Regions from separate parts of the Streptomyces sp. ITFR-6 genome, predicted to be linked through region 4. Evidence: riboswitches for the same ligand, from Rfam matches in the RefSeq annotation. Region 4 holds a riboswitch; each other region holds the start of a gene.
What was found. A riboswitch is a leader RNA that binds a small molecule or an ion and turns the genes downstream of it on or off. The one in region 4 is predicted to bind thiamine pyrophosphate.
Positions count from the first base shown of each region.

Region 1: linked by a shared signal. The riboswitch ahead of thiC (phosphomethylpyrimidine synthase ThiC) and the one ahead of RLT59_RS02935 (purine-cytosine permease family protein) in region 4 are both predicted to bind thiamine pyrophosphate.
Region 2: linked by a shared signal. The riboswitch ahead of thiO (glycine oxidase ThiO) and the one ahead of RLT59_RS02935 (purine-cytosine permease family protein) in region 4 are both predicted to bind thiamine pyrophosphate.
Region 3: linked by a shared signal. The riboswitch ahead of RLT59_RS09140 (thiamine ABC transporter substrate-binding protein) and the one ahead of RLT59_RS02935 (purine-cytosine permease family protein) in region 4 are both predicted to bind thiamine pyrophosphate.

Region 1 covers NZ_CP134612.1:4,050,187-4,054,254, reverse strand. The annotation lists gene RLT59_RS18305 (SsgA family sporulation/cell division regulator) at 1-346, shown strand, start outside; gene RLT59_RS18300 (YibE/F family protein) at 429-1,766, opposite strand; TPP riboswitch at 1,837-1,970, shown strand; gene thiC (phosphomethylpyrimidine synthase ThiC) at 1,963-3,774, shown strand; gene RLT59_RS18290 (hypothetical protein) at 3,850-4,068, opposite strand, start outside.
Region 2 covers NZ_CP134612.1:6,435,204-6,439,271, forward strand. The annotation lists gene RLT59_RS29270 (thiazole synthase) at 1-195, opposite strand, end outside; gene thiS (sulfur carrier protein ThiS) at 198-416, opposite strand; gene thiO (glycine oxidase ThiO) at 413-1,597, opposite strand; TPP riboswitch at 1,589-1,701, opposite strand; gene RLT59_RS29285 (NAD(P)/FAD-dependent oxidoreductase) at 1,814-3,076, shown strand; gene RLT59_RS29290 (Rv2175c family DNA-binding protein) at 3,161-3,526, shown strand; gene thiE (thiamine phosphate synthase) at 3,621-4,068, shown strand, end outside.
Region 3 covers NZ_CP134612.1:2,071,752-2,075,819, reverse strand. The annotation lists gene RLT59_RS09150 (phosphatidate cytidylyltransferase) at 1-111, shown strand, start outside; gene rlmN (dual-specificity RNA methyltransferase RlmN) at 380-1,486, shown strand; TPP riboswitch at 1,528-1,644, shown strand; gene RLT59_RS09140 (thiamine ABC transporter substrate-binding protein) at 1,727-2,830, shown strand; gene RLT59_RS09135 (ABC transporter permease) at 2,917-4,068, shown strand, end outside.
Region 4 covers NZ_CP134612.1:680,821-684,888, reverse strand. The annotation lists gene RLT59_RS02940 (MFS transporter) at 1-1,191, shown strand, start outside; gene RLT59_RS02935 (purine-cytosine permease family protein) at 1,210-2,610, opposite strand; TPP riboswitch at 2,601-2,695, opposite strand; gene RLT59_RS02930 (FBP domain-containing protein) at 2,803-3,297, opposite strand; gene RLT59_RS02925 (nucleotide triphosphate diphosphatase NUDT15) at 3,347-3,853, opposite strand; gene RLT59_RS02920 (hypothetical protein) at 3,934-4,068, opposite strand, start outside.

The sequences.
Region 1 (4,068 bases), 3.4 Mb from region 4:
GTGCGATCCGTACGCGATCCGGATGACCTTCCATCTCCCCGGCGATGCCCCGGTCACCTGGGCTTTTGGCCGCGAGCTGCTGCTCGACGGCCTCAACAGCCCCAGTGGCGACGGGGACGTACACATCGGGCCGACCGAGCCCGAAGGACTGTGCGACGTCCACATCCGGCTCCAGGTGGGGGCGGACCGCGCTCTCTTCAGGGCGGGTACGGCACCCCTTGTGGCGTTTCTCGACCGGACGGACAAGCTCGTCCCGCTCGGCCAGGAGTGCACGCTGGGTGACTTCGAGGGCAATCTGGAAGAGGCATTGGGGCGAATTCTGGCCGAGGAACAGAACGCGGGCTGACGGGAGCCGCCTTATCGGGGCCCGGGTGCCGGTCGAACATCACACCTGCCTAACGGGTGAATCACTCTCCGTGTGTGACCGTTCAGGCCTTCGCCCGTCGCCGTCGTCCTCTGCCACTCCGTACGGGTGCCGAAGCCCCGGCTTCCGCGCCGACCCCCGTACGGTCCGCGGCGACGACCAGTGCCGCGAGCGCGGTGGTCACCGGCACCGAGGCGACCAGCCCGATCGAGCCGACCAGCGTCCGCACGATCTCCTCCGCCACCAGCTCGCTGTTGGCCACCGTGCCCACGCCGCTCTGGGCGATCGAGAACAGCAGCAGCAACGGCAGCGCCGCGCCCGCATAGGCGAGCACCAGGGTGTTGACCACCGAGGCGATGTGATCCCTTCCGATTCTGATACCTGCCCGGTAAAGCTGCTTCGCACTCATCGTCGGGTCCGCCTGGTGCAGTTCCCAGACGGCCGATGTCTGGGTGACCGTCACATCGTCGAGCACCCCCAGGGAGCCGATGATGACGCCGGCCAGAAGCAGACCGCTCATGTCGATGTGCGGATACAGGCCGTGGATGAGGCCGGTGCTGTCGTCGGTGTTCCCGCTCAGGCTCGCCCAGCCGATGAAGAGCGAGCCGAGCAGCCCGATCAGCAGCAGCGAGATCAGGGTGCCGACGACGGCGACGGAGGTGCGGGCGGTCAGCCCGTGGCAGATGTAGAGGGCGATCAGCATGATGGCGCTGGCCCCGACCACCGCCACGAGCAGCGGATTCGAGCCCTGCAGGATGGCCGGAAGGATGAACAGGGTCAGCACGGCGAACGACAGGGCGAGCGCCACCAGTGCCATGACCCCGCGCAGTCTCCCCACGACGACCACCGCCACGGCGAAGATCCCGGCCAGCAGCGCCATGGGGAACTTCCGGTTGACGTCCGTCACGGAGTACTGGAGGTCATGGGGCGCGTCGGGGGCGTACGCGACCACCACTTCCTGCCCCTCCCGCAGCTGTCGCGGTGCGCCGGGCTGCACCACCTCGATGAAGGTGCGCCCCTTGTCCTTGCCGCTCGTGACCTCGACCGTGGCCTTCTCACAGGGTGCGGCCCCGCCGCCACCGGTCGTCGGGTCCTTGGTCGACGGGGTCTCGCCCTCGACCGGCAGCTGGGCCGCGTTCACGTCCTTGCAGTCGACCTTGTCGACGTTCACCACCTTCGCCTGCTGGGTCTGCCGGTCGAAACCGACACCGGTTCGTTCGTGCGCCGGCGCACCACCGGGCCAGAGCACCACGAGCCCGACGGCGACCGCGGCCGCGAACGGGATCAGTACGGCGGCGATCACCTTGCGCAGGTGCTTGGACACGGGTGCGGCAGGGCCGTGCGCGTGAGTGTGGGTGTGCTGAGGGGACGGCTGCTCGGGAACGATATGGGGAGACGTCACCGGCCGATCATCGCAAGAGGAGCGGGGCCCACTGTTCAGCACACCCGTGAGGGCGTTAGCGTGGTGGCACCTTTGCACACGCGGGAGCTCGGAGCACCGGGCTGAGAGGGCGCTGATCTCCGTACATCCGTACGGGACAAGCTGCGCCGACCGCCGAACCTGTTACCGGGTAATGCCGGCGTAGGGAGTAGGTCTCATGACCACAGCGGATGCACGCATGCCTGCCTCCAGTCAGAACGACGAGGGCGGTCGGAGCGACGGGGCCGGTCCGAGCGACAAGGCCAGGAAGTCCATCGGCTGGCACAAGGGGTACGTCCAGGGCTCGCGCCCGGACCTCCGGGTGCCGGTCCGTCAGGTGCACCTCACCAACGGCAAGGACGTGACGCTGTACGACACGTCGGGGCCGTACACCGATCCCGCCATCGACACCGATGTCCGCCGCGGACTCACGCCGCTGCGGGAGAACTGGATCATCGCCCGCGGCGACACCGAGGAGTACGCGGGCCGGGCCGCCCGCCCCGAGGACGACGGGATCAAGCACACCTCGCCGCGCGGAGGGCTGCGCAATCTGGACGCGGTCTTCCCCGGCCGCCCGCGCCAGCCGAGGCGCAGCCGGGACGGGAGCCCGGTGACCCAGCTCGGGTACGCCCGGCGCGGCGAGATCACCCCGGAGATGGAGTACGTGGCGATCCGGGAGAACGTCACGCCCGAGGTGGTGCGCGGAGAGATCGCCGCGGGCCGGGCCGTGCTGCCGGTCAACGTCAACCACCCGGAGATCGAGCCGATGATCATCGGTAAGCGGTTCCTGGTGAAGGTGAACGCCAATATCGGCAACTCCGCGGTGACGTCCTCCATCGAGGAGGAGGTGGACAAGATGACCTGGGCGACCAAGTGGGGCGCGGACACGGTCATGGACCTTTCCACCGGCCGCAACATCCACACCACCCGTGAGTGGGTACTTCGCAACTCCCCGGTACCGATCGGCACCGTGCCCCTCTACCAGGCACTCGAAAAGGTCGACGGCAGGGCGGAGGAGCTGACCTGGGAGATCTACAAGGACACCGTCATCGAGCAGGCCGAGCAGGGCGTCGACTACATGACGGTCCACGCGGGCGTGCGCCTCCCGTATGTGCCGCTGACGGCCCGTCGCAAGACCGGCATCGTCTCCCGGGGCGGCTCGATCATGGCCGCGTGGTGCCTCGCGCACCACAAGGAGTCGTTCCTGTACGAGCACTTCGAGGAGCTCTGCGCGATTCTCGCCTCGTACGACGTGACGTACTCGCTGGGCGACGGGCTGCGCCCCGGATCGATCGCGGACGCCAACGACGAGGCGCAGTTCGCCGAGCTGCGCACGCTCGGCGAACTGAACACCGTAGCCAAGCGGTTCGGCGTCCAGACGATGATCGAGGGTCCGGGGCACGTCCCGATGCACAAGATCAAGGAGAACATCGACCTCCAGCAGGAGATCTGCGAGGAGGCGCCGTTCTATACCCTCGGCCCGCTGACCACGGATGTCGCTCCGGCGTACGACCACATCACCTCGGGCATCGGCGCCGCGATGATCGCCTGGTGGGGGACGGCGATGCTCTGCTACGTCACGCCCAAGGAGCACCTCGGCCTGCCCAACCGGGACGACGTGAAGACCGGCGTGATCACGTACCGGATCGCGGCCCATGCCGCGGACCTCGCCAAGGGGCACCCGGGGGCGCAGGAGTGGGACGACGCGCTGTCGGACGCCCGCTTCGAGTTCCGGTGGGAGGACCAGTTCAATCTGGCGCTCGACCCGGACACGGCGCGGGAGTTCCATGACGAGACGCTGCCGGCCGAGCCGGCGAAGACGGCGCACTTCTGCTCGATGTGCGGGCCGAAGTTCTGCTCGATGAAGATCTCGCACGACATCCGGCGTGAGCACGGCGGTTCGCAGGCGGAGATCGAGGCGGGCATGGCGGAGAAGTCCAAGGAGTTCGCGGCCGCGGGCAACCGGGTCTACCTGCCGATCGCGGACTGAGGCGGGGCGCGTCGTGCCGGCGGGCTCGCGCCGGCCGGTACGACGGGCCCGCGCTCCCCTTTCCCCTGGCCCCGGTCAGTCCATCTCGTGTTCCGGTCCGCCGAAGTCGGGGCTGGTGAAGTCCGGGCTGGTGAAGGTCGGCCGGGGCGCGGCCGCCGGGCCGTCGTCCGGGCTGGAGAAGTCCGGCCTGCTGTAGCCGATCTTCGGGATGCGGTTGGCCGAGGGATACGGGGTACGGGCCGCGGGAGCGGCGCCCGGGTCGGCCAGCGCGTCCCGCAGGAACGGCAGGATGCC
Region 2 (4,068 bases), 5.8 Mb from region 4:
ATCGAGCTTCTTCAGTACGGAGAGCACGGAACCCTGCACGGTCGGGTCGAGGCGGCGCATCGCGACCGTGGTCAGCTCGGTGCCGGACGAGGTCAGCGCGCGCTCCAGCACATCGAGGCTGGGCGCCCCGCCCGTCCCCATGATCAGCCGGGAGCCGAAGACGGTGTCCCCGAGGGTGAAGAGGTCGTCGGACACGGTCAGCCTCCCTGGACCGCGGTGAGGACCTCGACCCGGTCGCCGTCCGCGAGCGTCGCGGCGGACCACCGACCGCGCGGCACGACGGTCTCGTTCAGCGCCGCCGCGACCCCGGAGGGCGCCTCGGTCAGGGTCGCGACGAGGGCGTCCAGGGTGGTCCCCTCGGCGACGGCGACGGTCTCGCCGTTCACGGAGACGGCCAGGGAAGTGGGCGCGGTCATGCGGGCTGCTCCTGTCGTACGGGGGCGGCGGCCGGGAAGCGGCCGGGGGAGAAGGGGCGGGCCACCTCGGGCAGCTCGCCCTCGGCCAGCAGCCGCGCCATGGCGTCCCCGGTCACCGGGGTGAGGAGCACCCCGTTGCGGTGGTGGCCGGTGGCGAGGTGGAGGCCGGGCAGCGCGGTGCGGCCGAGCAGCGGGGCGTTGTCGGGGGAGGCGGGGCGCAGACCGGCCCGGGTCTCGGTGAGCGGCAGCTCGGTGATGCCGGGCACCAGCTCGTGGGCGTCGCGCAGCAGCTCGTAGACCCCGCCCGCCGTGACGGTGGTGTCCCAGCCCATCTCCTCGCTGGTGGCGCCGACCACCAGTTCGCCGTTCTCGCGCGGCACGAGGTAGAGGTGGCTGCCCCGGACCACGGCTCGGACGGTGCGGCTGAGGAAGGGGGCGTACGCGGTGGGTACGGTCAGCCGCAGCACCTGGCCCTTGACCGGGCGGACGGGCGGCCGGACGTGCTCAGGCACCCCCGCGAGCCGGCCGCTGAGGCTGCCGGCGGCGAGCACGACCTGATCGGCCGACAGCTCCGAACCGTCGGCCAGTACCACCCCGGTGGCCCGGTCGCGCACCACGGAGAGCCGCTCGGCCCGCTGCCGGTGGAAGACGACCCCGGCCCGCTCGCCCACCGTCAGCAGCGCGGCCGACAGCCGGCGCGGGTCGACCTGGTGGTCGCCGTCGACCCGCAGTCCGCCGCGTACGCCCGGCGCGAGCATCGGCTCCAGGCGCCGGCACTCCCGGCCGGTGAGCCACTGCGACTCCAGCCCGGAGCGGCGCTGCAGCTCGTGCAGCTCCCGCAGATGGGCGCGGTCGTCGGTGTCCAGCGCGACGGCCAGGGTGCCGCAGGCGCGGAAGCCGATGTCCTGACCGCTCTCCGCCTCCAGCTCGGCCGCGAACGCCGGATAGCGCGCGGCGGAGGCGAGGTTGAGCCCCAGCAGCATTTCCTCGCCGTAGTGCAGTTCGGTGACGGCGGCCAGCATTCCGGCCGCGACCTGGGTGGCCCCGCCACCCGGATCGGGATCGACGACCGCGACGGCCAGACCGCGTTGTGCGGCCCGCCAGGCGGTGACCAGGCCGATGACGCCGCCCCCGATGACGAGGACCTCGTACCCGCTCGTGCGGTGGACAGGCGTGGGCATCCAGCCCCTCCCTTCGCCGGCATGACCCGGATCAGGTTCGTACGGTCGGAGGCCGTCCAGCCTCCCTCTCAGCCCGGTACGTCCGGGCTCCCGCGAGTCTTTTACGTCAGTCACCCTAGACCCAGCCCCCCTGGGCGGGTAAAGCAGGAGGCCGGCGGTACGAGGACCGTGAGGAACCCCTTTCCTGACGGCCCGTCAGTTGATTAAGGTGGTCGGGTGAACGAGCAGCAGCGGGCAGAGCGGCCGGAGCGGCAGTCGGAGCGGGCCGGGCGGCGGGTGGTCGTCGTCGGTGCGGGCATGGCGGGTGTGCAGACGGCGGTGGCCCTGCGGGAGCAGGGCTTCACCGGCGACCTCACCCTCATCGGTGCCGAACCCCATCAGCCCTACGACCGTCCACCGCTGTCCAAGGCGGTGCTGCTCGGCAAGGCCGAGGAATCCGCCTTCGACATCGACTTCGAGACACTCTCCATCGAGTTGCGGCTGGGCCGCGAGGTCACAGGCCTGCGCGCCGCCGACCACGAACTGGACACCTCGCAGGGGCCCGTCCCCTACGACGTCCTGGTCATCGCCACCGGAGCCGAACCCGTCGTGCTGCCCGGCTCGGAGGGGGTGCCGGGGGTCCATCTGCTGCGCACCCTGGACGACGCGGCGCGGCTGCGGCCCGTACTGGACGCGGGGCACACCGTCGTGGTCGTCGGTGCGGGCTGGATCGGCGCCGAGTTCGCCACCGCGGCCCGCTCCGCGGGCTGCGAGGTCACCGTCGTCGAGGCCGCGGAACGGCCCCTCGCGGGCGCCCTGCCCGCCGAGGTCGCCGCCCCGATGGCCGCCTGGTACGCGGAGAGCGGCGCCACACTGCTGACCGGGGCGCGGGTGGCCGGGGTCGGGCCGGGCCGGGTGCTCCTGGCGGACGGCCGAAGCCTGCCGGCCGACGCCGTCGTCGTCGGGATCGGCGCGCACCCCGCCACCGGCTGGCTGGCCGGCTCCGGCGTCGCGCTCGGGCCCGACGGCTCCGTGACCGCCGACGCGGCGCTGCGCACCTCGCTGCCCGACGTGTACGCCGTGGGCGACTGCGCCTCCTTCCCCTCCGCGCGCTACGGGGCGCGGCTGCTGGTCCACCACTGGGACAACGCGCTCCAGGGCCCGCGGACCGCCGCCGCCCACATCATCGGGGCGTCACCGGACGGGGCGGAGCCGCCCGCCTACGACCCCGTGCCCTACTTCTGGTCCGAGCAGTTCGGCAGGTTCGTGCAGTACGCGGGCCACCACGAGGGCGCGGACACCCTGCTGTGGCGCGGCGATCCGGACGGTCCCGCCTGGTCGGTGTGCTGGCTGCGGGACGGCGTGCTGGCCGCGGTGCTCTCCGTGGGCCGGCCGCGCGACCTGATCCAGGGACGCAAGCTCATCGAGGCGGGGACACCGCTCGATCCGGAGCGGGCCGGTGACGCCTCGGTGCCGCTGAAATCGGCCGTACGCCAGTAGCCGCGCGCCGCCGACGGGGTGCGCCGGGCCCCCAAGGGCGGAGTCCGGGTATCGGCTGTCAGTCCGGGATGGCAGGCTTGTCCCGTGACCGAGATTGACGCAAAGATCGATGCTCTCGTCCCCGCCTGGCTCCACCTGCCCGATATCGCCGAAATGTTCGATATCCAGGTGACGCGCGTACGGCAGCTGGTCAAGGAAGGCCAGCTCATCGCCGTACGACGTGGTGAGAACCGGGCACTCCAGGTGCCTGCCGCCTTCATCGACGGCGACAAGGTGGTCAAGGGCCTCTCGGGGACCCTGACGCTCCTGAGGGACGACGGCTACTCCGACGAGGAGATGCTGGAATGGCTCTTCACCCCCGACCCGAGCCTGCCGGGCACGCCCGCGCAGGCGCTGAGTGAGAATCGCGGCACGGAGGTGAAGCGCCGCGCCCAGGCGCTCGCCGTCTGACCTTTCGCCGTACCGGGATGCGGGCCGCACCGCGCGGCCCGCATCCCTCCGCGCCACCTGACCGACGTCATCGCTCTCCCGGGGGAACTTCGCCATGTCCACGCCTCGCGCACAGCTGTCCGATGCCCGGCTCTACCTGTGCACGGACGCCCGCAGGCGCCAGGGGGACCTCCCCGAGTTCCTCGACGCGGTGCTCTCCGGCGGAGTGGACATCGTTCAGCTCCGCGACAAGGGGATGGAGGCGGCCGAGGAGCTCGAACACCTCGCGGTCCTCGCTGACGCGTGCGGGCGGCACGGCAAGCTCCTCGCCGTCAACGACCGGGCCGACGTGGCTCACGCCATCGGCTCCGACGTGCTGCACCTGGGCCAGGGCGACCTGCCGGTGCCCGCCGCCCGCGCGATCATCGGCCAGGACGTCGTCATCGGCCGCTCCACGCATGCCGAGGCCGAGGTCGACGCCGCCGTGGCCGAGCCCGGCGTGGACTACTTCTGCACCGGCCCCTGCTGGCCCACCCCGACCAAGCCCGGCCGCCACGCGCCCG
Region 3 (4,068 bases), 1.4 Mb from region 4:
ATGGGCACGCTGCTCCCCGGGCACGGCGGCATCATGGACCGGCTGGACTCCCTGCTGCCGACCGCGCCGGTGGTCTGGCTGCTGATGGTCCTCTTCGTCGGCTCCGGCTGAGCGTCCGTACGCGTCAGCACGGGTGAGGGCCCACCGTTCTCGGACGGTGGGCCCTCACCCGTGTCCGGTGACGTCAGCCACGTTCCCGCAGGGCCGAGCGCATGTGCTGGCGGAGCTCGATCGCCCGCTCGCGCCTCTCCAGCACGGCTGATATCTCCTGCGGAGTCGGCGGGCCGTCCCGTCACTCCGGTTACCCCGTCCGGCCCGGACCAGGGCCTCTTCGGAGGAGGGCGGGGCATCGCCGCGTGTCTGCGACACTGGATGAACCATGCCTAAGCCCGGAGAACTCACTTTCGTCGCGCCCCGCGGAGCCAAGAAGCCGCCGCGGCACCTCGCCGACCTCACGCCCGCCGAGCGCAAGGAAGCCGTCGCCGCGACCGGCGAGAAGCCCTTCCGTGCCCAGCAGCTCTCGCAGCACTACTTCACGCGGTACGCGCACGACCCCTCGGAGTGGACCAACATTCCGGCCGGGTCGCGGGACAAGCTCGCGGAGGTGCTGTTCCCCGAGCTGATGTCCGTCGTCCGCCACATCAGCTGCGACGACGACACCACCCGCAAGACCCTGTGGAAGCTGCACGACGGGACGCTGGTCGAGTCCGTCCTGATGCGCTACCCCGAGCGCGTCACGATGTGCATCTCCTCGCAGGCCGGCTGCGGGATGAACTGCCCGTTCTGCGCCACCGGGCAGGCCGGTCTCGACCGCAACCTCTCCACCGCGGAGATCGTCCACCAGATCGTGGACGGCATGCGGGCGCTGCGCGACGGCGAGGTCCCCGGAGGTCCGGCGCGGCTCTCCAACATCGTCTTCATGGGCATGGGCGAGCCGCTCGCCAACTACAACCGCGTGGTCGGCGCCATCCGCCGGCTGACCGACCCGGAGCCCGACGGGCTTGGGCTGTCGCAGCGCGGCATAACCGTCTCCACCGTCGGCCTGGTGCCGGCGATGCTGCGCTTCGCGGACGAGGGCTTCAAGTGCCGTCTCGCCGTCTCGCTGCACGCCCCGGACGACGAGCTGCGCGACACCCTCGTCCCCGTGAACACCCGGTGGAAGGTGCGCGAGGTGCTGGACGCGGCCTGGGAGTACGCGGAGAAGTCCGGCCGCCGCATCTCCATCGAGTACGCGCTGATCCGTGACATCAACGACCAGGCCTGGCGCGGTGACCGGCTCGGCCGGCTCCTCAAGGGCAAGCGGGTACACGTCAACCTGATCCCGCTGAACCCGACACCGGGCTCGAAGTGGACCGCCTCGCGGCCCGAGGACGAGAAGGCGTTCGTCGAGGCCATCGCCGCCCACGGGGTGCCGGTGACCGTGCGGGACACCCGGGGCCAGGAGATCGACGGGGCCTGCGGGCAGCTCGCGGCGTCCGAGCGCTGAGGCCGGAACCGGCCGTGTAGCCTGGGCGTGAAATCAACTTCATATTCCGACAGGGGAGCGCCACAGCGCTGAGAGTGCGGCACCGAGGACAGGTTGGCCGCAGACCCTCTGAACCTCGCCCGGGTCATTCCGGGTAGGAAGTTCGGACCTTACTCAAGCTGTTGCGCCCTGCCCGCTTCCGGTTCTCCACCGGCGCGGGCAGGGCCGCGTCTCTTCCTGGTCATCTCCAGGAGGAATCACATGAGCACCACCAACAAGGTCGCGGTGGCGGCCGTCGCCGCCGCGATCGGCGCGACCGCGCTCGTCGGCTGCGGCAGCTCGGACGACGCTTCGTCCGGCTCGTCCGGTACCAAGGGCACCGGCTCCAAGACCGTCACGCTCGTCAGCCACGACTCCTTCAACGCGTCCAAGGGCGTGCTGAAGGAGTTCACCCGGGAGACCGGCTACACCGTCAAGGTGCTGAAGAGCGGTGACGCGGGCGCCGCCCTCAACCAGGAGATCCTGACCAAGGGATCACCGCGCGGTGACGTGTTCTTCGGCGTCGACAACACCCTGCTCTCGCGCGCCCTCGACAACGGCCTCTTCACGCCGTACGCCGCCAAGGGCCTCGGCCAGGTCGCGTCCGATGTCCAGCTGGACGCCGAGAAGCACCGGGTCACTCCGGTCGACACCGGCGACATCTGCGTGAACTACGACAAGAAGTACTTCGCCGACAAGAAGCTCGCGCCGCCGAAGACCTTCGAGGACCTGGCGAAGCCCGCGTACAGAAACCTCCTCGTCACCGAGAACGCCGCGACCTCCTCGCCCGGCCTCGGCTTCCTCCTCGGCAGCATCGCCACCTACGGCGAGGACGGCTACCAGGACTACTGGAAGAAGCTGAAGAGCAACGGCGTCAAGGTCGTCGACGGCTGGGAGCAGGCCTACAACGAGGAGTTCTCCGGCTCCGCGGGAGGCAAGAAGGCCAAGGCCGACCGGCCGCTCGTGGTCAGTTACGCCTCCAGCCCGCCCGTCGAGGTGCTGTACGCGGACCCGAAGCCCAAGACCGCCCCGACCGGGGTCGCCACCGGGACGTGCTTCCGGCAGATCGAGTTCGCCGGTCTGCTCGACGGCGCGAAGAACGAGGAGGGCGGCAAGGCCCTGCTGGACTTCATGATCGGGAAGAAGTTCCAGGAGGATATGCCGCTCAACATGTTCGTCAGCCCGGTCACCAAGAGTGCGAAGGTGCCTGAACTCTTCACCGAGTTCGGGGCCACCTCGGACAAGCCCGCGACCGTCGCCCCGGACGCGATCGCCAAGAACCGTGAGCAGTGGGTCCAGTCATGGTCCTCGCTCGTAGTGAAGTAGCGAAGCCCCCCGTACGCGGACCGGGCGCGCGCGGGAAGGCCGCACGCTCCCGGTCTCGGCGCGGGAGCGCGGTGCGGCTCGGCCTGATGGCCGTGCCCGTCGCCTTCTTCGCGGTGTTCTTCGCCTACCCCGTCGTCGCGATCGTCGGACGCGGGCTCAAGGACGGCGGGGTGTGGCAGTTCGGACGGATCGGCGAGGTGCTGAGCCGGTCCGACATGCAGAACGTCCTCTGGTTCACGCTCTGGCAGGCGCTCGCCTCGACCGCGCTGACCCTGCTGATCGCGCTGCCGGGCGCCTATGTGTTCGCCCGGTTCGACTTTCCGGGCAAGCAGGTGCTGAGGGCGGCCGTCACGGTGCCGTTCGTCCTGCCGACCGTCGTCGTGGGCACCGCGTTCCTCGCGTTGCTGGGGCGCGGCGGCTTCCTCGACGACCTGTGGGGCGTGCGGCTCGACACCACGGTGTGGGCGATCCTGCTGGCCCATGTCTTCTTCAACTACGCGGTCGTCGTGCGCACCGTCGGCGGGCTGTGGTCGCAGCTCGACCCCCGGCAGGAGGAGGCCGCGCGCGTCCTCGGCGCCGGACGGTTCGCCGCCTGGCGGCGGGTGACGCTTCCGGCGCTCGCCCCCGCCGTGGCGGCGGCCGCTCTGATGGTCTTCCTCTTCACCTTCACCTCCTTCGGCGTCGTCCAGATCCTCGGCGGCCCCGGATTCTCCACGCTGGAGGTGGAGATCTACCGCCAGACCGCGCAGCTGCTCGCCCTGCCGACGGCCGCCGTGCTCACGCTCGTGCAGTTCGCCGCGGTCGGCGCGATCCTCGCCGTGCACGCCTGGACCGTACGGCGCCGGGAGACGGCACTGAAGCTCGTAGACCCGGCGCAGACGGCCCGCAGACCGCGCGGCGCGGGCCAGTGGACGCTGCTCGGAGGCGTCCTGCTGACCGTGCTGGTGCTGATCCTGCTGCCGCTCGCCATCCTGGTGGAGCGTTCGCTCGACCTGCCCGGTGGCCACGGCTTCGGCTACTACCGGGCGTTGGCCTTTGCGGACGCGAACAGCGGTACGTTCCTGGTCGCGCCGCTCGAAGCGATCGGGAACTCGCTGCGGTACGCCCTGGTCGCGACCGCCATCGCACTGGTCGTCGGGGGCCTGGCCGCGGCGGCGCTGACCAGGCGGGCCGGGCGGCTGGTCAGGGGCTTCGACGCGCTGCTGATGCTGCCTCTCGGGGTCTCCGCCGTCACCGTC
Region 4 (4,068 bases):
CTCCAGCCGGGCAACACGAGCCTGCTGCTCTGGCTGATCATGAGCTACATGGTCGTCACCGCGGTCCTGGTGGTGAGCTTCGGCCGGCTGGGTGACATGTACGGCCGGGTCCGGATGTACAACCTGGCATTCGCGGTCTTCACGCTCTTCTCCGTACTGCTCTCGGTGACCTGGATGCACGGCACAGCCGGCGCGCTGTGGCTGATCGGGATGCGGGTGCTCCAGGGCGTGGGCGGAGGGGTGATCACCGCTATCGTCGGCGGGCTGGCCGTGCTGGGGCTCTTCTGTCTGATCGAGACCCGGGTCGCCCAGCCGATGTTCCATCTGGCGCTGTTACGCATCCGCGCCTTCACAGCGGGGAACGTGGCGAGTCTCCTGGCGTCCCTTGGGCGCGGCGGCCTGATGTTCATCCTGATCATCTGGCTCCAGGGGATCTGGCTGCCCCGGCACGGCTACGGCTTCGAGCAGACCCCGCTGTGGGCCGGTATCTACATGCTGCCGCTGACGATCGGTTTCCTGATCGCCGGTCCGTTCTCCGGGTGGGCCTCGGACCGCTACGGCGCCCGGCTGTTCACGACCGGAGGCATGCTCCTGGCGGCCGCCACCTTCGTGGCGCTCAAGGCCCTGCCGGTCGATTTCGACTACTGGCTCTTCGCCCTGATCCTGCTCGTCAACGGTCTGGCCATGCGGCTCTTCGCCTCGCCCAACCGGGCGGCGATCATAAACAGTCTGCCGCCGGACCAGCGAGGGGTGGGCGCGGGAATCAGCACCACCTTCCAGAACTCCGCCACGGTGCTGTCGATCGGCATCTTCTTCTCGCTGATGATCGCCGGGCTCGCGAGTACACTTCCGGACACGCTGGCCCACGGACTCACCGAGCAGAGCGTGCCGTCCGCCGACGCGGCACGCGTCGCGGCCCTGCCACCGGTCGGCGTGCTGTTCGCGGCGCTCCTCGGATACAACCCGGTACGCAGCCTGCTCGGCCCGGAGGCCCTGGCACAGCTGCCCACCAGCCACGCCGACTACCTCACCGGGCGGGCCTTCTTCCCGACGCTGATCTCCGGACCCTTCGAGCAGGGCCTCTCCGTGGCCTTCGACTTCGCCATCGCGGCGTGCCTGGTGGCCGCGGTCGTCTCGCTGCTGCGCGGCGGCCGCTACGTGCACGGCGAGACGGAGACCGCGAAGGCGTGACGCGCCCTGCCAAGGCCGTCAGGCGCGGCGGCGCAGCCGCAGCGGGGCGTACACGGCGAGGGCCGCGAGGAACGCCACCCCGTAGGCGAGGTCCGCCCCGTGCAGCGCCCGCGCCACCGGGCCCACGTACAGGCCGGTGCTCATGAACGGCACCGCCGCGGCGAAGGCGACGGCGAAGGCGGTGAGGGCCGGCCACCACGGCTGGGGGCGGGCGCTCTCGGCGGCCAGGTCGACGGGGGAGCCGCCGCGGGCCCTGGCCCGGACGATCCAGTCGACGGCCACGATCGCGACGAACCCGGGGATCCAGTAGCCGACGAGCAGCAGCACGTTCTGGAAGCGGGCCGTGGTGTCTGCCGCGTGCATCCACAGGACGAGCGGGAAGCCGAGGGCGGCGGCCAGTGCGGCGGCGACGGGGCGCGGCAGGCGGACGCCCATGGTCTGCAGTGCCAGCGATCCGCTGTAGTCGTTCATGGCGTTGCTGCACAGCGCGGCGAGCGCCACGGCAAGCAGCCCGAACGCTCCGAGCGCGCCCCCGCCCAGCAGGGTGTCGATGCCGTGCGCGGTCTGGTCGGTGAAGACGGACGCACCCCACAGGCCGAGCGTCTGGACCGCCACGAACGAGACGCTGATGCCGAGCAGCGTGCACCAGAACATCCGGGGCCGCGACGTGGTGCGCGGCAGATAGCGGCTGAAGTCGCTGGCGTACGGCGCCCAGGACAGTGCCAGGCTCAGGGCGATGGTGCACGTCAGGACGAACGCGCCCGCCCGGTCCGCGCCGTGCGCGCTGCCGGTCGCGGCGGGGTGCACCCCGTCCAGGAGCTTCGTGGCGAGTACCGCGAAGGCGGCGGCCAGGACGAAGGTCATCACGGTCTGGAGCCGGTGGATCACCTCGTATCCCAGGACGCCGAGCGCGCCCTGGGCCGCCATCATGACCAGCACTCCCAGCCAGAAGGGCCAGCCGCACAACTGGGCCAGCGCCTCCCCGCCGAACAGCCCGATCAGCGCGTCCCAGGCGATGGACGACAGCCACTGGAGCGTGCCCGGCAGCACCACACCCCGGCCGAACGCCAGCCGGGCGAGCGGGAGTTGCCCGGCACCTGTCTGACTGCCCCAGGTGCCCAGATACGCGGTGGGCACGGCGCCCACGAGGGTGCCGAGCACGACGGCGGTGAGCGCCGTGGCGAAGTCCAGGCCCAGCGCGATCCCGACGGTGCCGGTGAAGACCCCGGTCATGGTCAGGTTGGGGGCGAACCAGACGGTGAACAGCCGGCCGGGCCCGCCGTAGCGGCGGTCCTCGGGGACGGGCGCTATCCCGTGCGCCTCGACGCGCAGATCGCCGGGGGCGGTGGGCATCCGCCCGTCGAACGCGGGCCGCGGGTCCGTGGCCGCGCGCTCGTCCTGGGCATACGGCAATGACATGAAGACATCCCTCCGCCAGTGCTAACTGGTTCAGGTTCGACGGGTGTGTTCTCAGCCCCTGTGCGGGGCACCCCGTGTCCGGTGTGGCGGCCAGGATAGCCGGGTGCGTGTGCGCGGAGCGCGACGGGAGGCGGTGCGCACCCGATCACGCCGGAGTTCCGGCAGGCCGACAGGGCCCGGCCGGTCCCCGGTTCAGCTGAAGAGCTTGGCCACGAACGCGGTGAGGTTGGCCGAGGTGCGGGCGATCTGTTCCTCCACCGTCAGCGACTCCTTGAACCGGGCGCCGGAGGGGACGGCCTTCTTCCCCCGGACGTAGAGCGAACAGGCCAGGTCGGTGCACATGTACAGGCCGACCGAATTGCCCTCGCGCCCGGACTGCCCGGTCTTGCGGGCGGTCATCAGGGAGACCCCGCTGCCGGGGTGTGTGGTCAGACAGAGCGAGCACATGCTCCGGTGCAGGAAGCCGCGCTGCTGGGAGGGGAAGCGGAGCGTGATGCCCGCCGTCCGGCCGTCGTACTCGGTGACGATGTAGCTGCGCCCGGGAGCGGACAGGTCACGCCAGCCGAGGAAGTCCAGATCCTCCCACGGCAGCTCCTCGAAATCGCGCGGGAGCGGCAGACGCTTGGCCTCCCCCTTGGAGCAGTTGACGAACGATGTGCGGATGTCCTGCTCGGTCACGGCTTTCATGACATCGACGCTAACTGTGCCTACGACCCCTAGGCAAATGAATAATGAATTAGGGGTTCACCTGTGAACCCTCGGGCAGTACGGCCAGCCGGTGGGCGGGCGGGTGCTCGATGCCGAGATCGGGGCGCCAGGCCGCGAGGATCTGCGCCGAGGGGTCGAACAGCGGCGTCGGCAGTTCCTCGGGCCGGGTCCACCGCCAGGCACTGATCAGATGGGGTTCGGTCACCTGCGGGCTGCCCGACTCCACGGTGACCAGGGCGGCCATCGTCACCCGGTTGATGCCGCCGGCCACGTCGTGCAGCATCGCGAAGACGCTCATGCCGTGCTCGGCGACCTCAAGCCCGGTCTCCTCGCGCAGCTCCCGCACCGCGGCCGCCGCGATGGACTCGCCCGTCGGATCGACCTTCCCGCCGGGCAGCTCCCAGCTGCCGCTGTGGTGCCGGCCGAGCAGGACGCGCCCCCGGTCGTCCCGCACGATCACGCCCACCCCCAGCGCGGCCTGGGCCTGCGGCGGCCGGGAGTTGCGGTCCGGGATCCGCGCCGTTTCGCCGTCCATGTCTGCTCCTCCGACTCATCGGCGGCCGGTGACCGCCACAAGGCATCGAGCCTAAGGGCGGGCGGCGCGGGCGCCCTCGGTCATCCGGCCAGCCGCAATGACGTGGGCGCGATGCCGAGCCGCACCGTCTGCCCCCACGCCAGCTCCAGCGCGTCCGACTCCATGCCGTCACCGAAGACCACCACCCGGTCGGACTCCACGGTCAGCCGCAGCCC